Regions from separate parts of the Actinomadura luzonensis genome, predicted to be linked through region 3. Evidence: predicted binding sites of a transcription regulator. Region 3 holds the regulator's gene; each other region holds the start of a gene.
The links. The regulator HrcA, encoded in region 3, represses chaperone genes, less so after heat shock. The targets are predictions, from matches to a motif close to TTGGCACTCTCNNNNNGAGAGTGCCAA.

Region 1 (7,644 bases), on a different contig from region 3:
CAAGTACGTGCAGGCGGTGCTGGGTGAGGACTACCGCTGAGACGGCCCGTCTCGAATGCTGAGACAGGTAGTAATTTCGGCCACTTAAGCGGGTAGAGTCCTATTCAACAACTTCATATTGCTCATCCAGAGGGGTGGAGGGACCGGCCCTGCGAAGCCCCGGCAACCCTCCCGGCTTTCGACTCGCGACCTGGCGAGGCCGACCGGGACAAGGTGCCAATTCCGGTTCGCGGTCAAGGTGGCCGTGGGCGAAGATGAGGGAAGGCCTCGCTTCATGTCGCACGACTTTGGTCCTGCCGTCGCTCTGTCCTGCCGCGAGTGCGGCGCCCGCTACCCGCTCGGGCCCAGCTTCGCGTGCCAGGAGTGTTTCGGGCCGCTCGAGGCGGCCTACGAGTTCGGCCGGGTGACCCGCGAGGAGATCGCCGCGGGCCCGGCCAGCATCTGGCGCTACCGGGCGCTGCTGCCCGTCCCCGCCGACGTGGCCACCAAGCCCAACATGAACCCGGGCTGGACGAAGCTGGTCAGGGCGGGCAACCTCGGGCGGGCGCTCGGCATCAGGTCCCTGCACGTCAAGGACGACTCCGGCAACCCCACCCACTCCTTCAAGGACCGGGTGGTCGCCATCGCCGTCGAGGCGGCGCGCACCTTCGGCTTCCACACGCTGTCCTGCTCCTCCACCGGCAACCTGGCCGGCGCGGTGACGGCCGCCGCGGCGCGGGCCGGGCTCGACGCCTGCGTGTTCATCCCGGCGAACCTCGAAGAGGCCAAGATCGCGATGGCCCGGGTGTTCGGCGGCAGGCTGATCGGCATCGACGGCACCTACGACGAGGTCAACCGGTTCTGCTCCGAGCTGATCGGCGACCCCCTGGGCGACAAGTGGGGCTTCGTCAACGTCAACCTGCGGCCCTACTACGCCGAGGGCTCCAAGACGCTCGCGTACGAGATCGCCGAGCAGCTCGGCTGGCGGCTGCCGGAGCAGATCGTCATCCCGATCGCCTCCGGCTCGCAGCTCACCAAGATCGACAAGGGCTTCAAGGAGCTCATCGCGCTCGGCCTGGTCGAGGACGCCCCCTACAAGATCTTCGGGGCGCAGGCGGCCGGGTGCTCGCCGGTGTCGGCGGCGTACAAGGCGGGGCACGACGTCGTCCAGCCGGTCAAGCCCGACACCATCGCCAAGTCGCTGGCCATCGGCAACCCGGCGGACGGACCGTACGTGCTGGACATCGCCCGGCGCACCGGCGGGGCCGTCGAGGACGTCACCGACCCCGAGATCGTGGCCGCGATCAAGCTGCTCGCCTCGACCGAGGGCATCTTCGCCGAGACCGCGGGCGGGGTGACCGTGGGCGTGCTGAAGAAGCTCGTCGAGAGCGGCCGGCTCGACCCGGAGGCCGAGACCGTGGTGCTCAACACGGGCGACGGGCTGAAGACGCTCGACGCCGTCGCCGGCGAGTCGTCGCGGCCCACCGCCGTGATCAGGCCCTCTCTCGACGCGTTCCGCGCGGCTGTCTGACAACCAGGAAAGGCGAGATAACCATGAGCGTTACTGTGCGGATTCCCACCATTCTGCGCACGTACACCGGCGGAAACGCGGAAGTCGGTGGCGAGGGCGCGACTCTTCGTGACGTGCTCGCCAAGCTCGACGCGGACTACCCGGGTATCGGCGCGCGCATTCTGGATGAATCGGGCAAGATTCGGCGTTTCGTCAACGTTTACGTCGGGGAAGAGGACGTCCGATTCGCCGAAGGGCTCGACACTCCCGCCCCGCAGGGCGCCCAGATCTCCATCATCCCGGCGGTCGCCGGCGGCTGAGTGCCCTACGACATGACGGAAGGCGCCCCCAGTGGGCGCCTTCTGGCTTTTCGGTCCAATTCAAGGTTGAAGTACCTTCTCTGCGAACAAATGCGCCGTTTGCGGATTGACTCTGTTGCCAAACCCCGTGCCACAGGTATGGTCGAGGCGATCGTCTGGCTGTTTTCCCTTAAGTCGGGCGATTACGGGTCTCGCGGTGGAATGGGCGGGATCCGTAGCCCCAGTAAGAGGAGTCGGAAGTGGCGCAGGGCACCGTCAAATGGTTCAACGCGGACAAGGGCTACGGCTTCATCGCGGTAGACGGTGGTAAGGATGTATTCGTCCATTACTCCGCGATCCTGATGGACGGGTACCGATCTCTCGAACAAGGCCAGCGGGTCGAGTTCGAGATCACGCAGGGCCAGAAGGGACCGCAGGCCGAGTCTGTCCGCGCGGTCTGATTCACGTCACTGGTACGCACCGGCGGCCTCGCGCGGCAACGCAGTCCGTGCGACTCCGCCACCCCTCGTATTCACCGATCCAGACGGCGGGCCACACGGTGAGCGGCCCGCCGTCCGGGGACGTGCGCTACGCGGAGCCGACTGGGCTGACCTGCGAGCCGTTCCCTCCCGAAGGTCGTTCGCTTGCACTCGGCAGGGTAGAGTGCTAAACAGTTCGTTGGCACTCTGTGTGGCAGAGTGCCAATGACTCGGGATCGAGACGATGGGGTCTGCCGAACGGAGATGCAGGCCCTTGCCGTCGCGGGCGTCGGCTCGGTCCAGGACACGCCACCCTGCATCTGGGAGGTCTAGCCTTATGGCAGCCAAGATGATCGCGTTTGACGAGGACGCCCGGCGCGGTCTCGAGCGCGGCATGAACCAGCTCGCCGACGCCGTCAAGGTGACCTTGGGCCCCAAGGGCCGCAACGTCGTGCTGGAGAAGAAGTGGGGCGCTCCCACGATCACCAACGACGGCGTCTCCATCGCCAAGGAGATCGAGCTCGAGGACCCGTGGGAGAAGATCGGCGCCGAGCTGGTCAAGGAAGTCGCCAAGAAGACGGATGACGTCGCCGGCGACGGCACCACCACCGCCACCGTGCTCGCCCAGGCGCTGGTACGCGAGGGCCTGCGCAACGTAGCCGCCGGCGCCAACCCGATGGCCCTGAAGAAGGGCATCGAGGCCGCCGTCGAGCGCGTCAGCGAGGAGCTCTCCAAGCTGGCCAAGGACGTGGAGACCAAGGAGCAGATCGCCTCCACCGCCTCCATCTCCGCCGCCGACCCCGAGATCGGCTCGCTCATCGCCGAGGCGATGGACAAGGTCGGCAAGGAAGGCGTCATCACCGTCGAGGAGAGCAACACCTTCGGCCTGGAGCTCGAGCTCACCGAGGGCATGCGGTTCGACAAGGGCATGGTGTCGATGTACTTCGTCACCGACTCCGACCGCATGGAGGCCGTCCTCGAGGACCCGTACATCCTGATCGTCAACAGCAAGGTCTCCGCCAACAAGGACCTGCTGCCCCTGCTCGACAAGGTCGTGCAATCCGGCAAGCCGCTGCTGATCATCGCTGAGGACGTCGAGGGCGAGGCCCTGGCCACCCTGGTCGTCAACAAGATCCGCGGCCTGTTCCGCTCCGTGGCCGTCAAGGCCCCGGGCTTCGGCGACCGCCGCAAGGCCATGCTCAACGACATCGCCATCCTCACCGGTGGCCAGGTCATCGCCGAGGAGGTCGGTCTCAAGCTCGAGAACGCCACCCTCGACCTGCTGGGCCGCGCGCGCAAGGTCGTCGTCACCAAGGACGAGACCACGATCGTCGACGGCGCCGGTGACGCCGAGCAGATCTCCGGCCGGGTCAACGAGATCCGCGCCGAGATCGAGCGCACCGACTCCGACTACGACCGCGAGAAGCTCCAGGAGCGCCTCGCCAAGCTGGCCGGCGGCGTCGCCGTCATCAAGGCCGGCGCGGCCACCGAGGTCGAGCTGAAGGAGCGCAAGCACCGCATCGAGGACGCCGTCCGCAACGCGAAGGCGGCCGTCGAGGAGGGCATCGTCCCCGGCGGTGGCGTGGCGCTGCTGCAGGCCGGCGCCAAGGCGTTCGACAAGCTGGAGCTGGCCGGCGACGAGGCCACCGGCGCCTCGATCGTCCGCAAGGCCCTGGAGGAGCCGCTCAAGCAGATCGCGGTCAACGCCGGCCTCGAGGGCGGCGTCGTGGTGGAGAAGGTCCGCAACCTCACTCCGGGTGAGGGCCTCAACGCCGCGAGCGGCGAGTACGTCAACATGTTCGAGTCGGGCATCATCGACCCGGCCAAGGTGACGCGCTCCGCGCTGCAGAACGCCGCCTCCATCGCGGCGCTCTTCCTCACCACCGAGGCCGTCATCGCCGAGAAGCCCGAGAAGACCCCGGCCGCTCCCGCCATGCCCGGCGGCGGCGACATGGACTTCTAGGTCTTTTCGCGACGCCGAGACGAAGAGCGGCCCGGGTTTTCCGGGCCGCTCTTGTTTTCGTTTACCGGCCATTACGTTTCACAATTGATCCGCTACCCGCAGTGAGGAAATGTGTGTGCCGAACACGCTTCCACGAAAGGAGTAGCGGATGTTTTCCCGCACCAGGCGCATTCTGGGCGTCGCCCTTCTCGCGCTGGCCGCCGCGATCGCGGCGGGCGCTCCCGCGAGTGCCGACGAGGAGATCACCTCCGACATCCAGCTCCCGCGCGAGCTGCGCTTCTGCACGCCGGGCGGGCTCGGGCTGCCGATGCTCGACGGACTGCTGGGCCAGGTCATGGGCTGCGGCGGGCCGGCCGCCCGCCCGGCCTCGGCGGGCATACCGGACCGCCCGATGAGCGCCTACGAGCACCAGATGTGGCTGGAGGCGGCGGCCACGGCGGACGAGCTGCCGCCCCGGGCCGGATGGAGCGGGGCCGGCACGCCGTGACCCCGCCCCGGGCGGCCTTCCAGGGCCACGGGCTGGAACGCGGGCCGTGAGCTTGGCCCAGGACCGCGGGCCCGCGCCGGGCCGTAACCCGACCGCCTGGGGGCCGTTATCCGGTGACCGGGCGTGACCCTGGCGCGGCGGGGCTCAGACGCCGTACACCGGGATGACGTGGCCCCGGGCCAGGGTGTTGGCGGTGATGTTGAAGCCGACCACCGCCGGGCTGGCGTCGCCGTCCACGCCCAGCTTGTCCACGCCCAGCGCGTGGACGGTGAAGACGTAGCGGTGCGGGTCGCCGGGCGGCGGGGCCGCGCCGCCGAAGGCCTTGAGCCCGTAGTCGTTGCGGGCGTGCACGGCGCCCTCGGGCAGCCCCTTGAAGTCGGGGGCGGTGCCCGCGCCCGTGGGCAGCTCGGTCACCGAGGCCGGCAGGTCGAACAGCACCCAGTGCCAGAACCCGCTGCCCGTCGGGGCGTCGGGGTCGTAGCAGGTGACGGCGTAGCCGCGGGTGCCGGCCGGCGCGCCGGACCAGCGGAGCTGGGGCGAGACGTTCTGGCCGGTCATGCCCCAGTCGTTGAAGACGTGCAGGTCGCTCAGCCGCTCGCCGTCCTGGATGTCGTCGCTCTCGACCACGAGCGCGGGAACCGACGGCAGGTGTTCATGTGGCAGCGGTGCTGGCACGGCATCCTCCTAGGTAGAGAGCGTTCCTGCTCGCCATCCTAGAAGCGGCCGGGCCTGGCCTCCGTCAGGCCACCGGTTCCCGCGCCGCGGGCGGGTCAGCCCGTCAGCTCGGCGGGCAGCGGCTGGTCGTGCAGGACCGTGAGGGAGGTCACCGCGCGGGTCAGGACCACGTACAGGCGGGCCAGGCCGCGCGGCTCGGCGGCGACGATGTCCGCGGGCTCGACCACGATCACGTGGTCGTACTCCAGGCCCTTGGCCAGGGTCGCGGGGACGACGAGCAGACGGTGCCCGCCGTCCTCGGCGGCGTCGGGGTCGAGCACGGCGTGCGGCAGCCCGGACAGGGCGGTCGAGACCTCGGCGACCCGCGCGTCGGGCACGATGACGCCGATCGAGCCCTCCTGGGTGAGCAGCCGCGCGGCCGCCGCGGCCGGGTCGCCGCCCCTGCTGACGGTCAGCGAGCCGGCGCCGGGACGCAGCGAGCGCGGCGCGGCCAGGCCGGGGGCGATGGACGGCAGGAGCCGCGCGGCGAAGTCGAGCACCTCGCGCGGCACGCGGAAGCCGAGCGTCAGCTCGGTGACCTCGCCCTCGCGCTGGCCCAGGTGCTCGAGCACGGTCTCCCACGAGCTGGTGGACCAGGGTGTGGTGCCCTGCGCCAGGTCGCCGAGCACGGTGGCCGAGCCGTTGCGGCAGCGGCGGCCGAGCGCGCGGAGCTGCATCTCCGACAGGTCCTGGGCCTCGTCCACGACCAGGTGGCCGAGGGACGGGGTGCGCTCCATGAGGTCGCGGAGCTCGTCGAGGAGCGCGGCGTCCGCGGCCGACCACTTGGCGGACTTGTGGCTCCGGTACGGCTTCCGCCAGAGCAGCATTTCCTGCTCCTCGGGCGACAAGTCGGACTTGGCGGCTCTGGCGAGGAAGTCCGGCTCCGCCAGCAGCCGGTGCAGCACCTGCTCCGGCGTCAGCCTCGGCCAGACCGCGTCCACGAGCTGCTTGACCGGCTTCGACCGGGCCACCGCGTCCTGCACCCGGTCGTCGGGCGACTCGCCGCGCTGCTCCATGCGCACCAGCACCATGTGGGCCAGCCGCTGCGCCAGCGCCGCCCGGCCGGGCAGGTAGCGGGTCGTGCCGCGCAGGGAGGCGACGATCTCGCGCACCTCGTGGTCGGCCACCCGGTAGCGGTAGGCGCCCTTGGTGAACACCAGGCCCTCCTCCGGCTTCACGATGTGCAGCCAGAGCGCCCGCTCCAGCACCGCGGCCATCCGGGCGTCGCCCTTGAGCGCGGCCACCAGCGGCTCCTCGGGCGCGGCGTGCTCGCCGAGCAGGCCGGCCACCGTCGTCTGGTCCACCTTGACCTCGCCGAGGGCGGGCAGGACGGAGGAGATGTAGGACAGGAACGCCCGGTTCGGGCCGACGATCATCACGCCGGACCTGGACAGGCGCTCGCGGTGGGTGAACAGCAGGTAGGCCGCCCGGTGCAGGCCCACGGCGGTCTTCCCGGTGCCGGGCGCGCCCTGGACGCAGACCGTCTGGGCGAGGGCCGAGCGGACGATCTCGTCCTGGTCGGGCTGGATCGTGGCCACGATGTCGCGCATCGGGCCGGTGCGCGGGCGCTCGATCTCCTCGGTCAGGATCTTCGACGGGCCCAGCTCGACGTCCCCGTCGGCCAGGGGCTCGTCCTCGTAGGCGGTGAGCGCGCCGCCGTGGTAGCCGAAGCGGCGGCGGCGTACGACGCCCATCGGGTCGGCGGGGCTGGCCTGGTAGAAGGCGCGGGAGACGGGGGCGCGCCAGTCGATGACGAGCGGCTTGCTGTGGCCGTCGTGGACGTGGCGGCGGCCGACGTAGATGGTGCCCGGCAGGTCGTCGCCGCTCTCGCGGTCGAGGCGGCCGAAGAACAGCGGGGTGTCGGGGTGGTCGGCCAGGGCGGCGACGCGCTGGTCGAGCAGGGCCTGGAGGATCTGCTGGGACACCCAGTCGCCGGCCGCGTCGGCCGAGAGGGACTGGGCGTGGGCGCGCATGGCCGTCAGCGCCGCCCTGGACTCGGCCAGGTGGTGCTGCTCGGCGGCCAGGACGGCGGCGGGGTCGCCGGGATCGGCGGGTATGTCGGGGGCCAGCTGGTGCGCGGGCATGCGGAAGTGCCTCCTTTGTCGGGTACGGAGGTGGTCAAGGCAGCGAATCGACCAGTTTAGCGACGGGCGGCGGGGGCTTCCAAAGGATTTACGCCCGCGGGACGCGCCGCCGTGGAAGGGCATACCCGA
Region 2 (7,644 bases), on a different contig from region 3:
CCCACGACCACCCGCACCCGGTCGCCGACGCCGAGCGCCTCGGCGTTGGCGGTGGCGACGGCGGCGGTCAGCGGGTCGACGTCGACGGCGGTGACCGTGCAGCCGGCCCGCGCCAGGGCCAGGAAGTCGCCGCCGATGCCGCAGCAGACGTCGAGGACGTGCGGGCCGGCGTCCGGGTCGGCGCCCGGGCCGGTGAGGCGGCGGGCGCGGTGCTCGGCGACCTCCTTGCGGGTGGACTGCTCCAGGCCGTGCGGCGTGAAGAACATCAGCCCGGCGTCCTCGCCGAACTTGGCCCGCGCCCGCTCGCGCAGGCCGGCCTGGGTGAGCGCGGCCGAGGTGAGCGCGGCGTCGTAGGTGCGGCGCAGCGTCGTGGCGGCGACCACCGGGTCGGCGCCGGCGGCCGTCAGCTCCCCGGCCTCGGCGAGCGCCTGCCGGCCGCGCGGGGTCAGGAGCTGTCGGAAGGCTTCGAGGTCCACGTCCCCCGACGCTACCGCTCCGCGGCCCCGTCCGGGACGCACGCGGGGGCCGGGGCGTCACCGAGGGACAGCAGGAGCTTGCGCAGCAGCCCGGCCAGCGCGTCGCGCTCGCCCCCGGTGAGCCCGGACAGCAGCCGCGCCTCGTGGGCGGCGTGCCGTTCGAGCAGGTCGTCGGCCACCCGCCGGCCCTCGGCGGTGAGCGCGACGAGCGTCATGCGCCGGTTGCCCGGGGCCGGCCACCGGTCCACGAGGCCGCGCTCGACCAGGTGGTCGACGCGGTTGGTGAGCGCGCCGGGGCTGACCATGGCGGCGGCGGAGAGGTCTTTCATGCACAGCCGGGCGTCCTCGGCGCGGAGCAGCGTGGCCAGCATGTCGTACTCCCACGTCTCCAGCCCGTGCTCGGCCAGGAACTCCTTGACGCCGCGCTCCAGCAGCCGGGAGGCCCGGGAGACCCGGGCGACCACGCCGGCGGGGGAGACGTCGAGGCCGGGCCGGGCGCGGGCCCACTGACCGATGATCTCGTCCACCGCGTCGTCCATGAGCCTGATCCTACGACATTGAAATGTTCGACGTCGTCGAGTACCTTCGGCCTCGAAGTCTTCGATGTCAAAATGTTCGAGGTGGGAACGATGAAGGTGCTCGTGATCGGCGCGACCGGTTACATCGGGGCGGCCGTGGTGGAGCTGCTGACCGCGCGGGGCCACGAGGTGACGGCGTACGTGCGCCCGGCGGCGGACGGCGCCAGGCGGGTGCCCGGCGCCGCCCGGGAGCGCCACGGCGACCTGGCCGACCCGGCGGCGCTGGAGTCCGCGATCGACGCGGACGTGGACGTGGTCGTGCACGCCGGCCAGCTCACCGGAGACCGGGAGACCGACCTCGCGGTCGTCGGCGTGCCGGCCGCCGCCGGCAGGCGGCTGGTGTACGTCAGCGGCGTCTGGGTGCTCGGCGCGACCGACGGGGCCGACGAGGACAGCCCCGCGAGGCCCATCCCGCTCGTCGCCTACCGGGACGAGGTGGAGCGGCTGGTGCTCGGCGGCGGCGGCTCCGTGGTGCGGCCCGGCGTCGTGCACGGCAAGGGCTCGGGCATCCCGGCGCTCCTTCGCGACCTGGCCGCCCAGCGCGGCACCGGCGTGTACGTCTCGGCCGCCGGCGAGGTGCCGACGTGGACGTTCGTGCACGTGGACGACCTGGCCGAGCTGATCGCGGCCGTGGTGGAGCGCGGCGTGCCGGCCGTCTACCACGCCGTCAGCGAGGAGGCCGTGCCCGTCTCCGGCGTGGCCGAGGCGGCGGCCCGGGCCGCGGGCGTCAAGGAGACGGCCGAGCCGTGGCCCCTGGAGGAGGCCGCGGAGGCGCTGGGGGCGGGCTTCGCCGAGGCGCTGGCCCTGAGCCAGCGGGTCTCCGCCGCCCGCACCCGCGCGGCGCTGGACTGGCGGCCGAGCCGCCCGGGCGTCGTCGCCGACCTCGCCGAGGGCTCGTACGTGTGACGAGGCTCATGGCCGGATCTGATCGCTGTGAGCAGACGCCGACGCGTTCGTGTTGACTGTCAAGGCCCTCTTGCATATGTTTCCTGTTGGCACTCTCACCCTGAGAGTGCCAACGTGCGACGAGGCAGGTCTGACACCCGCGACGGCAGGCCCAGCTGGTCGCCTCTTCTGATCATTCAAATCTGAAGGGGAGGTCCGATCGTGACGACCGCCACCAAGGTTCCCGTTAAGCCGCTCGGCGACCGCATCGTGGTTCAGCCGCTTGAGGCCGAGCAGACGACCGCTTCCGGCCTGGTCATCCCGGACACCGCCAAGGAGAAGCCGCAGGAGGGCCGAGTGCTCGCGGTGGGCCCCGGCAACTGGGACGAGGACGGCGAGAAGCGGATTCCGCTCGACGTCTCCGAGGGCGACATCGTCCTCTACAGCAAGTACGGCGGCACCGAGGTCAAGTACGGCGGCGAGGAGTACCTCGTGCTCTCCGCCCGCGACGTTCTCGCGATCATCGAGAAGTAAGCCGGATGCGTCGAGCCCCGGGCGCTCATAGGGCGGCCGGGGCTTTCGACGCCAGGAGAGGACTTTCAGCATGGCGAAGATCCTGGAGTTCGACGAGGACGCGCGGCGCGCGCTCGAGCGTGGCGTCAACGCCCTCGCGGACGCCGTGAAGGTAACCCTGGGCCCGCGTGGCCGCAACGTCGTCATCGACAAGAAGTTCGGTGCTCCGACGATCACGAACGACGGCGTGACCATCGCTCGTGAGATCGAGCTGGAGGAGCGCTACGAGAACCTCGGCGCCCAGCTCGCCAAGGAAGTTGCCACCAAGACCAACGACATCGCGGGCGACGGCACCACCACCGCGACGGTCCTGGCGCAGGCCATGGTCCGCGAGGGCCTCCGCAACGTCGCCGCCGGCGCCTCGCCGCTGTCGCTCAAGCGCGGCATCGACCAGGCCGCCCGCGCGGTCAGCGACAAGCTGCTCGCGGTGGCCCGCGAGGTCGGCGACAAGAAGGAGATCGCCAACGTCGCGACGATCTCCGCCCAGGACGCCAAGATCGGCGAGCTGATCGCCGAGGCGTTCGACAAGGTGGGCAAGGACGGTGTCCTCACCGTCGAAGAGTCCAACGCCATGGGCATGGAGCTCGAGTTCACCGAGGGCATGCAGTTCGACAAGGGCTACCTGTCGGCCTACATGGTGACCGACCCCGAGCGCATGGAGGCCGTCCTGGAGGACGCCTACATCCTGCTCACCCAGGGCAAGGTCTCCTCCATCGCCGACTTCCTGCCGCTGCTGGAGAAGATCGCCCAGACCAAGAAGCCGCTGCTCGTGGTCGCCGAGGACGTCGAGGGCGAGGCCCTGGCCGTCCTGGTCACCAACAAGATCCGCGGCACCTTCACCTCCGTCGCCGTCAAGGCCCCCGGCTTCGGCGACCGCCGCAAGGCGATGCTCCAGGACATGGCCATCCTCACCGGCGGCCAGGTCGTCAGCGAGGAGGTCGGCCTCAAGCTGGAGCACGTCGGTCTCGAGGTGCTCGGCACCGCCCGCCGCGTCGTGGTGACCAAGGACACCACGACCATCGTCGACGGCGCCGGCGACGCGCAGGCCATCGAGGACCGCGTCAAGGAGATCAAGCTCGCCATCGAGCAGTCCGACTCCGACTGGGACCGCGAGAAGCTGCAGGAGCGCCTGGCCAAGCTCGCCGGCGGCGTGTGCGTGCTGCGCGTCGGCGCGGCCACCGAGGTGGAGCTCAAGGAGAAGAAGCACCGCCTGGAGGACGCGATCTCCGCCACCCGCGCGGCGATCGAGGAGGGCATCGTCTCCGGCGGTGGCTCCGCGCTCATCCACGTCTCCAAGGAGCTCGACGACCTCGGCCTGTCCGGCGACGAGGCCACCGGCGTCACCATCGTGCGCCGCGCGCTGGTCGAGCCGGCCCGCTGGATCGCCGAGAACGCCGGCCTCGAGGGCTACGTCGTCACGCACAAGGTGGCCGACCTGCCCGCGGGCCACGGCCTCAACGCCGCGACCGGCGAGTACGGCGACCTGATCGGCCAGGGCGTCATCGACCCGGTCAAGGTCACCCGCTCGGCCGTCCAGAACGCCGCCTCCATCGCGGGCATGCTGCTCACCACCGAGGCTCTCGTGGTGGACAAGCCCGAGGAGGAGGCTCCGGCCGCCGGCCAGGGCCACGGTCACGGCCACGGCCACTGACCGGTCCCTCGCAGCACCCCACCGTCACGGCCCGTCTCCAGCCGCCTTCGCGCGGCCGGGGAACGGGCCGTCCGGCTTTTCCAGGGCCCCGTCAGGGGGCGGGCGCCGTGCCGAAGGGGTTGTCGATCGCGTAGCGCCAGTGCCCGTCGGGGCCGTGGCGGGCGACGTCCGTGGCGGTGCCCTCCAGGCGCACGCGCTCGCCGTCCGCGCCCGTGCCGTCGATCACCCAGTCCACGACGAGCAGGGCGAGGTCCCCCGAGACGTACACGTGCCTGGGCCGCACCTCGATCGGCAGCCCGAGCGCCACGAACGCGGCGTTGGCCGCCCGCGCCTCCGCCCCGGCCAGCGGCCGGCCCGGCTCGGGGACGAACACCGCCCCCTCCTCGTAGACCTCCGCGAGCGCCGCCAGGTCACCGCTGTTGAACCGCTCGGCGAACACCGCCGGCACGTCCTGCGGCCGTGCCGCGAGCCGGGACGCCATCATCCATCCCCCGCCTTTCCGTTCGTTCGCGCGGATGTGCGCGGCACACGCTAGGAGGCGCCCTCGTGACTTCCCAAACGGTTGGCCACGGCGTCCGTCCGGGCCTGCCCGACGACCCGCGGGCCGCCGTGGCCGCGCCGAGCCCGTCGTGCCCGGTGGAGATCGCCCTCGACGCGCTGCGCGGCCGCTGGACCACGCTGGTGGTGCGCGAGCTGCTGCGGGGCGAGCGCACGTTCACGGAGCTGCGGCAGGCGCTGCCCGCGCTGTCGGACAAGGTCCTGTCCGACCGGCTGGCGCACCTGGCGGGGGCCGGGGTGCTCGTCCGCACCCGGCAGGCCGGCTGGCCGCCGCGCACCCGCTACCGGCTCACCCCGCGCGGCCGCCGGCTCGGGCCCGTGTTGCAGGCGTTGTGGGACTGGGGCGCGGAGCCGGAGTGAATACCCTGGTCGCCGGGAGGTGGCGGGATGGAGTACCGGCGGGCGGTGCGGAGGTTGCGGCGGCTCGCCGAGACGTGCGACCAGACGCGCAGGGTGGCGGCGGCCGAGCCGTTCCTGCGGGCGGCGTACGTGTTCGGCGAGCTGGTGGAGGGGGCCGATCCCGTCGACCGGCTCGAGGTCGTGCTCGTGGTGAACCTGCCGCCCGAGGAGGTGACCTGGGGCACGCAGCCGGCCGGCGCGGCCTGGCTGGTGGACTTCCTGGAGCTCGACAAGGGCGGCGTGAGCTTCTGGTGGCGCTCGTACCGGGAGCCGGTGTGGAACCACCTGATCAGGGAGCCGGTGCGGTTCTGGTCCGTGGAGGAGGGCATCGACGCGGGCGTGCTCGACGCGCTCGGCGACCGGCGCGCCGACCTGCTGCGGCGGGACGCGCCGCGCGGCGGCGAGGAGGAGGTGCGGGCCCGCACCGGAGAGGAGCTGGCGGCGGCGCTCGCGCATCTGCGTGAGGTGCGGCGCTCGTACTGGGACCGGAAGTGGCGGCGGCGGCACCGCGGCCTCGGCCGGTATCCGGAACACCAGCTGTGGGAGGCCGTGGCCGGCTACCTGGATCTCCTGGACGCCGACGACGACGGTCAACACTTGTAGGCCAACACGTGTTGACAGTGGCGGCCGCTCCGGCCTACCGTTGTGCCAACAGACGTTGACCTAAGGAGGCGTCATGGACGCCGAAGTGCTCATCGCCGGAGCCGGCCCCGCCGGGCTCACCGCCGCGATCGTCCTGGCCCAGCACGGCAGGCAGGTCCTCATCGTCGACGCGCAGGCCGAGGCGGCCCACACCTCACGCGCCGCCGTCGTGCACCCGCGCACCCTTGAGGTGCTGGAGCCGTACGGCGTGGCGGAGCGGCTGGCCGCGCACGGCGTCCACACCCCGGTCTTCACCATCCGCGACCGCGACAAGGTGCTGGTGCCGGTGCCCTTCGACGGCCTGCCCACCGCGTACCCGTACACGCTGATGATCTCCCAGGCCGACACCGAGGCCCACCTGCTGGCCCGCCTGGAGGAGCTCGGCGGCAAGGTGCTCAGGCCCGCCCGGGTGTGCGAGGTCGAACAGGACGCCGGCGGGGTCACCGCCACCCTGGACGACGGGCGCCGGGTCCGCGCCGCGTACCTGATCGGCGCCGACGGGCTGCACAGCACCGTCCGCCGGAGCGCCGGGATCGCCTTCGAAGGCGGCACCTACGCCGAGTCGTTCGTGCTGGCCGACGTCCGGCTGTCCGGCGGGGTGCCGCGCGACGAGGTCGTCCTGTACTTCTCGCCGGCCGGGCTGGTCGTGCTCGCCCCGCTGCCCGGCGGCCTGCACCGCATCGTCGCCACCGTGGACGAGGCCCCCAAGGAGCCCGGCATCCCGTTCGTGCAGCGGCTCCTCGACACCCGCGGCCCCGAGGCCGAGCCCGCCCGGGTCGAGGAGCTGGTCTGGAGCTCGCGCTTCCGGGTGCACCACCGCATCGCCGGCGCCTACCGGAACGGCCGCGTCCTGCTCGCCGGCGACGCCGCCCACGTGCACTCGCCGGCCGGCGGCCAGGGCATGAACCTGGGCGTGGACGACGCCGTGCAGCTCGGCGAGGCGCTGGCCCGGGTGCTCGCCGGCGAGCCCGACGCCCTGCTCGACTCCTACGCCGCCACCCGCCGCCCGCAGGCCCAACGGGTCGTCGCCCTCGCCGGGCGGCTCACCGCGCTGGCCACCGTCGCCTCGGGGCGCCGGGTGCTGCGCAACCTGGTGCTCGGGGTGGCGGGGCACGTCCCGGCCGTCCGGCGGCGGCTCGCCTGGCAGCTCTCCGGCCTCGACCGCCGCCCGGCCGCCTGACCCTCCCACCCCGACCCTTGCCTTCTGGGGTGCGCGTCCTCTGCGGGGGGCTCGTCTGCTGGAGGTGCCCGTCCGTCAGGGGTGCCCGTCTCTCGGGGACGCGGGCCCGGGGGGTCCGTCTCCTGGGGTGCCCGTCTCTCGGGACGCGCGTCCCTTGGGAGTGAGCGTCTCTAGGGAGTGACCGCCCCGGGTCGTCGCGGGCCGGGCACTCGCTTCCGGGGCCGAGGACGCCGCCCTCCCGCATCCGGCTGGGCCCGCCGGCGGGGCGAGGGGCCGGGGCGGCGTCGGCGGGCTCGTGGGGCCCGCCACGGGGTGGTCCTGCCGGCGCGGTTCGCCCGGCGGGGCCCCAGCGCGGGGGCGTCAACGGTGGTTGCCGGATTTCGTTCGGTTGGGCGGAAGTGGGGGAAAAGGTGGATTAATGGAGTAAACCGGTGGGCGATGATAAGCGTCGAGGCCCTGGCAATTGTCGTGCATATCGGCTTATCGAGTGAAATATTATGTCAGCCATAAGCCTTAGTGTGGTCACGCGATTACTGCTGGTTATCGTCGCGTCAATGTGACCAATCCGTAGCCGTTCGCGATGACGACAGGCCGGATCAGTGCGGGCATCATGCCTATCGTGAGCGAGGGAAGCGTCGCCGACGCCAAAATTGGGGTAAGGCTCGCGTCGAGACTTCCGGCACGGACGGATGACTCCGACCT
Region 3 (7,644 bases):
TCTACGTCCACGTGCCGTTCTGCGTGACCCGCTGCGGCTACTGCGACTTCAACACCTACACCGCCGCCGAGCTGGGCCCCGGTGCCTCGCAGCGCGACTACGCCGACACGGTCGTCGCCGAGATCCGGCTGGCCCGCCGCGTCCTGGGCGAGCGCGAGCTGCCGGTGGAGACGGTGTTCTTCGGCGGCGGCACGCCCACCCTGCTGCCGCCCGAGGACCTGGCGCGGATCCTGGCGGCGATCGGCTCCGAGTTCGGGCTGCGGCCGGGGGCCGAGGTCACCACGGAGGCCAACCCCGAGTCCGTGGACCCCTCCTACCTGGAGAAACTGCGCCACGGCGGCTTCAACCGGATCAGCTTCGGCATGCAGAGCGCGCGCGAGCACGTGCTGCGCGTGCTCGACCGCAAGCACACGCCGGGACGCCCGGCGGCGGCCGTGCGCGAGGCCAGGCAGGCCGGGTTCGAGCACGTCAACCTCGACCTGATCTACAGCACGCCGGGCGAGTCCGACGACGACTGGCGGGCCTCGCTCGCCGCCGCGATCGAGGCCGGGCCCGACCACGTGTCGGCGTACTCGCTCATCGTCGAGGAGGGCACCCGCCTGGCGGCCAGGATCCGGCGCGGCGAGCTGCCCATGCCGGACGACGACGTCGCCGCCGACCGCTACCTCATCGCCGACGAGATGCTCACCGAGGCCGGCCTCCACTGGTACGAGGTGTCCAACTGGGCCGCCTCCGAGCAGGCCCGATGCCGCCACAACCTGCTCTACTGGACCGGCGGCGACTGGTGGGCCGCCGGCCCCGGCGCGCACAGCCACGTCGGCGGCACCCGCTGGTGGAACGTCAAGCACCCGGCCGCCTACGCCCAGCGCCTGGCCGCCGATGCCTCGCCCGCCCACGCCCGCGAGGTCCTGGACGAGGAGGACCGCGCGGCCGAGCGGCTCATGCTGGAGCTGCGCCTGGTCACCGGCTACCCCCTGAGCGAGGTGCCGCCGGCGGCGCGCCCGGTCGTGGCGGACGCGCTGGCGGGCGGGCTGCTCGCGCCCGAGCCGTTCAAGGCCGGGCGGATGGTGCTGACGCTGCGCGGGCGGTTGCTGGCCGACGCCCTCGTCAGGGACCTGCTGGTCTAGGTGATCATCCGGATGGAGAGCGGGTAGCGGTAGCGCTGGCCCTTGTTCGTGGCCACGGCCGCCTGGATGTGGAAGATCAGCGACAGCACCCAGATCACCGGGAACAGCAGGAAGCCGATGAACAGCAGCGACAGGAGGCCCGCCACGATGTAGCCGATGAACATCGTGATCTGGAAGTTCAGCGCCTCCGCCGCCTGGTCGCGGACGTAGGGGGACTGGTCCTTCTTCATCAGGTAGATGATCAGCGGGCCGAGCCAGGAGGCGAGCAGGCCGAGGAGGTGGGCCAGCATCGCCATCGTGTTGTCGTCGCTGCCGGGGCGCGGGCCGAAGCGGCCGGGGACGTACGGCTCGCCGGGGGCCTGGGCGGCGTAACCGGGGGCGTAGCCGTTGCCGTAGCCCGGCGGGGGCTGCTGGCCGTAGCCGGGGCCGTAACCGGGCGGGGGCTGCTGGCCGTAGCCGTAACCGGCCTGGGACGGGGGCTGCTGCCCGTAACCGGGCTGCTGGCCGTAGCCGTAGCCGCCTTGGGACGGCGGTTGCTGGCCGTAACCGTAGCCGCCCTGGGAGGGCGGTTGCTGGCCGTAGCCGTAACCGGGCTGGGACGGAGCCTGCTGGCCGTACCCGTAGCCGGGCTGGGAGGGCGGCTGCTGGCCGTAGCCGGGCTGGGACGGGGGTTGGTTGCCGTAGCCGGGCTGGTGGGGGCCGCTGCCGGGGTGGCCCTGGGGGATGTCCGACGGCGGGACGTAGCGCGTCGCGTCGTCATCGGCCGGCGGCTGATGCGGATCCTGGCTCATGGTGTCTCCGTAACGAAGTCGATCAGTTCCTCGACCCGGCCGAGCAGTTCCGGCTCCAGGTCGGTAAAGGTCGAGACGGCGCCGAGGATGCGCCGCCAGGCGTCGGCCGGCTCCATGCGCCAGCCGAGGGCCGCGATCACGCCTTCCTTCCACGGCACCCCGCGCGGCACCTCGGGCCAGGCGGGGATGCGCAGCACGGACGGCTTGACCGCCTGCCAGATGTCGACGAACGGGTGGCCCACCACGAGCACGTCCGGCGAGGTGATCCCGGCGGCGATCCGGCTCTCCTTCGAGCCGGGGACGAGGTGGTCCACCAGCACGCCGAGCCGCCGCCCCGGCTCGGGCCCGAACTCCGCCACGATGTCCGGCAGGTGGTCCACGCCCTCCAGGTACTCCACCACGACCCCTTCGACCCGCAGGTCGTGGCCCCAGATCTTCTCCACGAGGGCGGCGTCGTGCACGCCCTCGACGTAGATGCGGCTCTCCCTGGCGACCCGCGCCCGCAGGCCCTCCACGGCGATCGAGCCCGACGCGCTGCGCCGGGGCGCGGCCGGCGCGGCCGGCACGGGCCGCACCAGGGTCACCGGCCGGCCCTCCAGCAGGAACGCGGCCGGTGCGAGCGGGAACAGCCGCCGCCTGCCGAACCGGTCCTCCAGCGTCACGGCCTCCTTGTCGCAGGCCACGACCGCGCCGCAGAAGCCGCTGTCGGCGTCCTCCACGACCAGGTCCGGCTCGGCCGGCACCTTCGGGATCTTGCCCTTGCCGGGCCGCCGCCAGTTACCCGCCAGAACATCGCCGTCGTACACAGGGGGGACCGTAGCAAATCACCCGGCCGCCGCAAGGCGCTTGCGCGCGGAGCTGCGGCGCACCAGGACGACGACGGTGGCGATGACGGCGGCGAGCAGCCCGGCGCCGCCGGCCAGCAGCCCGGTCAGGGTGCCGCCGGCGATCCCGCTCACGGCCGACGACAGCGGCTTGCCCACGCCGTACCTGACGGTGGCGGTCCCCTCGTTGCCGCAGGTCACCTGGTAGTCGCCCTTGGCGGGGGCGTTGACCACGAGGATCTGCTCCCAGACGACGCCGTTGAGCGTGACCGTCTCCGAGCCGGTGGTCCTGGCCAGCTTGGCCTGGCCGGTGCCGCCGGAGATCTGGCAGGTGTAGTTCACGGGAGTGTCGGTGGAGATGTAGATCGCCGGCTTGTCGGCGGGGTCGGCCGTGATCGTGACGCTCTCGCCCGAGGCGAACGTCTTCGTCGGCGCGAGGTCGCTCACCCCGCCGACGACGCCGCCCACGAAGAGCACGACGCCGAGGATGCCGCACAGCACCGCCACGATCCAGGCCACCGCGACCCACCACAAGCTGGGTTTGATGGCTTTGGAATCGATTCGTGGTGGGAAGGGAGCTTGTTGGCCGTATTGTCCGTACTGAGGCGGCGGGCCGTACGGCTGCGGCGGCGTACCGAAACCAAGCTGGCCACCGTAACCGGGCTGGCCACCGTAACCAGGCTGGCCACCGGAACCGGGCTGACCCCCGTAGGCGGGCTGGCCACCGGAGCCGGGCTGGCCACCGTAGGCGGGCGGGCCTCCCTGACCGGGTGGCGGGCCGTAGCCGGGCTGAGGAGGATGTGGTTGACCGTGGTGCGGACCCTGCCCGGGCGGCGGCCCGTACGGGGACTGTGCTTCGTCCGACATGTCCGCAAGTGTGAAGCCTGCCGCTTGTAAGACGCTAGCAAGAGGATGGGAGCCGGTGTTATCGCACCCTGTGGGCGAGAGCCGTACACTTGGCACTCGGGAACACAGAGTGCTAGGCGCCGCGTTCCCCGTAAGGGCAGAGGCAGGAGGTGAGCACGTGCTCGACGATCGGAAACTGGCGGTGCTCCGCGCCATTGTCGAAGACTACGTGTCCACCAACGAACCGGTGGGCTCCAAGGCGCTGGCCGAGCGCCACAATCTGAAGGTCTCCCCGGCGACGGTCAGGAACGACATGGCCGCGCTGGAGGAGGAAGGCTACATCACCCAGCCGCACACGAGCGCGGGGCGCGTGCCGACGGACAAGGGCTACCGCCTGTTCGTCGACCGGCTCTCGCAGATCAAGCCCCTGTCGGGCGCCGAGCGCAGGGCGATCGAGACGTTCCTGGCCGGCGCCGTCGACCTGGACGACGTCGTCACCCGCACGGTGCGGCTGCTCGCCCAGCTCACCCGGCAGGTGGCCGTGGTCCAGTACCCCACCCTCACCCGCTCGACGGTCCGGCACGTCGAGCTGGTCCCGCTGAGCGACCGCCGGGTCATGCTGGTGCTGATCACCAACACCGGGCGCGTCGAGCAGCGCGTGATCGAGCTGCCCGAGGCGGTCGAGGACACCCGCATCGCGCACCTGCGCGCGGTGCTCAACTCCTGCCTCGACGGCTGCGGCCTCAGCGCGGTCCCCGAGCTGGTCGCCGACCTGCCGGAACGGCTGCCCGTGGAGGACCGGCCGGTCGTCGCGACGATCCTGTCGGTGCTGCTGGAGACCCTGGTGGAGCGGCACGACGAGAAGATCGTGTTCGCGGGGGCGGCCAACCTCGCCGGCGCCGACTTCTCGGTCGGCCTGCGTGACGTGCTGGAAGCGCTGGAGGAGCAGGTGGTGCTCATGCGCCTGCTCGGTGAGACCTCCCCCGACACCCCGTCCGCGCTGACCGTGCGGATCGGCTCGGAAAACCCGTACCTGCAGGGCACGTCGGTGGTCGCGACCGGATACGGTTCTGGCGACAACCAACTGGCCCGGCTCGGTGTGCTGGGTCCCACCAGGATGGACTATCCCGTGACGATGGGCGCCGTGCGCGCGGTGGCTCGCTACGTCAGCCAGATCCTGGCTGCATCATAAGAGGTCGATAAGTGGCAAACAGCGACTACTACGCCACCCTCGGGGTGCGGCGTGACGCGAGTCAGGACGAGATCAAGAAGGCGTACCGCCGGCTCGCCCGCGAGTTGCACCCCGACGTGAACCCCGATCCTGACACCCAGGAGCGGTTCAAGGAGATCACGCAGGCCTACGAGGTGCTGTCCGACCCGAACAAGCGCCAGATGTACGACCTGGGCGGCGACTCCTTCGGCGGCGCGGGCGGCCCCGGGGCCGGCGGCTTCGGCGCGGGCTTCCCGTTCAGCGACATCATGGACGCCTTCTTCGGCACGGCGGCGGGCGCCCGCGGCCCCCGCTCGCGGGCCAGGCGCGGCCGCAACGCCACCATCCGGGTCGAGCTCGACCTGCGCGAGACCGCGTTCGGCACCACCCGCGAGCTGGTCGTCGACACGGCCGTGCTGTGCGAGGTCTGCCACGGCTCCGGCGCCTCCCCTGGCACCCACCCCGACACCTGCGACATGTGCAGCGGGCGCGGCGAGATCTCCCAGGTCACCCGCTCGTTCCTGGGCCAGGTCATGACCTCCAGGCCGTGCCCCCAGTGTGGCGGCTTCGGCACGATCATCCGCCACCCCTGCCAGGAGTGCTCCGGCGACGGCCGGGTGCGCACCCGCCGCACGATCAAGGTCCGCATCCCCGCGGGCGTCGAGGACGGCACGCACATCCAGCTCGCCGGCGAGGGCGAGGTCGGCCCCGGCGGCGGTCCGCCCGGAGACCTGTTCCTGGAGATCGTCGAGCGGCCTCACGAGATCTTCGAGCGGCGCGGCGACGACCTCCACTGCACCGTCCAGATCCCGATGACGGCCGCCGCGCTCGGCACCGTGCTCGCGGTGGAGACGCTCGACGGCTCCGAGGAGATCGACGTCCGGCCCGGCACGCAGTCCGGGCAGGTCATCACCATGTACGGGCGGGGCGTGCAGCGCCTCAACGAGACCGGCAGGGGCGACCTGCTCATCCACGTCAACGTCGAGACCCCCGGCCGCCTCGACGCCCAGCAGGAGGAGTTGTTGCGCGAGCTGGCCAGGCTGCGCGGGGAGGAGCGCCCGCCGGGCAAGTTCGCACCGGGGCAACAGGGTTTTTTCTCACGGCTGCGCGACGCTTTCAACGGCCGGTGACGTGAGCGTTCCGGTGTTCCTCGCCCACGAGCTGGGCGACGGTCCGGAGCTGACGCTCGACGGCCCCGAGGGCCGGCACGCCGCCTCCGTGCGCCGCCTGCGCGCGGGCGAGCGGGTCGACCTCACCGACGGCGCCGGCGGGGTCGCCGAGTGCGTCGTGCGCGAGGCGCTGAAGGACGCCCTCCGCCTGGAGGTGCTGGAGCGCCGCCGGGTCCCGGCGCCCGCGCCGCGGCTGACCGTGGTGCAGGGGCTGCCCAAGGGCGACAGGGGCGAACTGGCCGTCGAGATGATGACCGAGGCCGGGGTGGACGTCATCGTCCCCTGGGCGGCCGCGCGCAGCATCACCCAGTGGAAGGGCGACAAGGTCGCCAAGGCGCTCGGCCGCTGGCGCTCCACCGCCCGCGAGGCCGGCAAGCAGGCGCGCCGCTTCCACCTGCCCGAGGTGCGCGAGCCCGCCGGCACCGCCCAGGTGGAGAAGCTGCTGTCCGGGGCGGCGCTGGGGCTGGTGCTGCACGAGGAGGCGAGCGAGCCGCTGTCGCGCGTGGAGCTGCCGCAGGAGGGCGACCTCGTGGTGGTCGTCGGGCCGGAGGGCGGCGTCTCGGCGGAGGAGCTGGACCGGTTCGGCGCGGCCGGGGCGGTGCCGGTGCTGCTGGGGCCGACGGTGCTGCGGACGTCCACGGCGGGGGTGGCGGCGGCGGCCGTGCTGCTCGCGCGCACCGGAAGGTGGTGACCCGCGGCCGCGCCCACGAGAGCCGCGGAGCGGGGGCCCCGGTCAGGCAGTGGCGGGCCCAGGTCAGGCAGTGGCGGGTCCGGTCAGACAGTGGCCGTCCCGGTCAGGGGGTGGTGGCGCCGGTGTCCAGGAGCGGGGTGGCGATGTCGGCCGGCGCCTCGGTGAAGTCGTCCGGCGGGCACTGCTCGACGGGGCACGACGACGGCTGAGCGGTCGGGTCCGCCTCGGTGGGCGCGGGCGACGGGGAGGCGGTCGGGCAGTTGTCGGGCGTCTCGACGGGCTCGCTCTCCGTCGGGCAGGCCGTGGTCTTGACCCGCGGGCTGGGCGACGGCCGGCTCGTGGAGGAGCCGGCGGTCTTGACCGGCTTGCCGGGCGACGGGGTGCGCGTCTCCGGCGGCACGACCACCGGGTTCTGCTGCGAGGCGGGCGGCGGGGGCGGCGGCTGCACCGAGCGGGTGGTGGAGGAGTTGGACGGCACCCGGTTGGTGGACTCCTGGTCGACCGGCGCGACGGGGCCTCCGTTGACGACCTGGGTGCGCAGCTCGGGCACCACCATGACGATCGTGCCCGCGACCAGCACGGCACTGGCCGCGGCGGCGCCGGCCCGCCACCAGAACAGGTTGCGGACGCCGCGCCGCTCGATGCGGGCACGGATGATCTCCAGGCCGTCCGGTGCGGGCACGACCGCGTCCGCCTCCGCGCGGAGCGCACGGCGCAACAGGTCGCCGTGCTCGTCGGGGGGATGGGTCATGACATTTTCTCCAGGACGGATCGCAACGCGGCCATGCCACGGGCGGTGTGGCTCTTGACCGCGCCCTTGCTGATGCCCATGGCGTGAGCGATCTCAGCTTCGGACAGATCACCGTAATACCGCAGAACCAGTGCCTCTCTCTGCCGGGTCGGCAGAGCTCGTAACGCCTCGATGACGGCGGACCGTTCCAGCTCGCCGATCGCGCCGTTCTCGGCACTGGGGGCGTCCGGCAGGC

Region 1: the regulator HrcA is predicted to act here: its motif matches at 2,467-2,493, upstream of groL (chaperonin GroEL).
Region 2: the regulator HrcA is predicted to act here: its motif matches at 2,047-2,073, upstream of groES (co-chaperone GroES).

Annotation. Positions count from the first base shown of each region.
Region 1 covers NZ_JAKRKC020000001.1:1,510,140-1,517,783, reverse strand. The annotation lists gene MF672_RS07205 (RNA polymerase sigma factor) at 1-40, shown strand, start outside; SAM riboswitch class I at 120-261, shown strand; gene thrC (threonine synthase) at 275-1,510, shown strand; gene MF672_RS07195 (MoaD/ThiS family protein) at 1,534-1,809, shown strand; gene MF672_RS07190 (cold-shock protein) at 2,049-2,249, shown strand; gene groL (chaperonin GroEL) at 2,605-4,230, shown strand; gene MF672_RS07180 (hypothetical protein) at 4,379-4,717, shown strand; gene MF672_RS07175 (YbhB/YbcL family Raf kinase inhibitor-like protein) at 4,862-5,392, opposite strand; gene MF672_RS07170 (HelD family protein) at 5,488-7,515, opposite strand.
Region 2 covers NZ_JAKRKC020000001.1:3,123,055-3,130,698, forward strand. The annotation lists gene MF672_RS15290 (class I SAM-dependent methyltransferase) at 1-476, opposite strand, end outside; gene MF672_RS15295 (MarR family winged helix-turn-helix transcriptional regulator) at 488-1,015, opposite strand; gene MF672_RS15300 (NAD-dependent epimerase/dehydratase family protein) at 1,106-1,960, shown strand; gene groES (co-chaperone GroES) at 2,162-2,473, shown strand; gene groL (chaperonin GroEL) at 2,544-4,163, shown strand; gene MF672_RS15315 (YybH family protein) at 4,255-4,647, opposite strand; gene MF672_RS15320 (winged helix-turn-helix transcriptional regulator) at 4,710-5,081, shown strand; gene MF672_RS15325 (DUF7711 family protein) at 5,109-5,723, shown strand; gene MF672_RS15330 (FAD-dependent monooxygenase) at 5,797-6,942, shown strand; gene MF672_RS15335 (sigma-70 family RNA polymerase sigma factor) at 7,553-7,644, shown strand, end outside.
Region 3 covers NZ_JAKRKC020000002.1:2,021,989-2,029,632, forward strand. The annotation lists gene hemW (radical SAM family heme chaperone HemW) at 1-1,127, shown strand, start outside; gene MF672_RS39865 (DUF4870 domain-containing protein) at 1,124-1,918, opposite strand; gene MF672_RS39870 (DUF3097 domain-containing protein) at 1,915-2,724, opposite strand; gene MF672_RS39875 (hypothetical protein) at 2,743-3,261, opposite strand; gene hrcA (heat-inducible transcriptional repressor HrcA) at 3,767-4,780, shown strand; gene dnaJ (molecular chaperone DnaJ) at 4,792-5,928, shown strand; gene MF672_RS39890 (16S rRNA (uracil(1498)-N(3))-methyltransferase) at 5,930-6,658, shown strand; gene MF672_RS39895 (hypothetical protein) at 6,762-7,409, opposite strand; gene MF672_RS39900 (SigE family RNA polymerase sigma factor) at 7,406-7,644, opposite strand, start outside.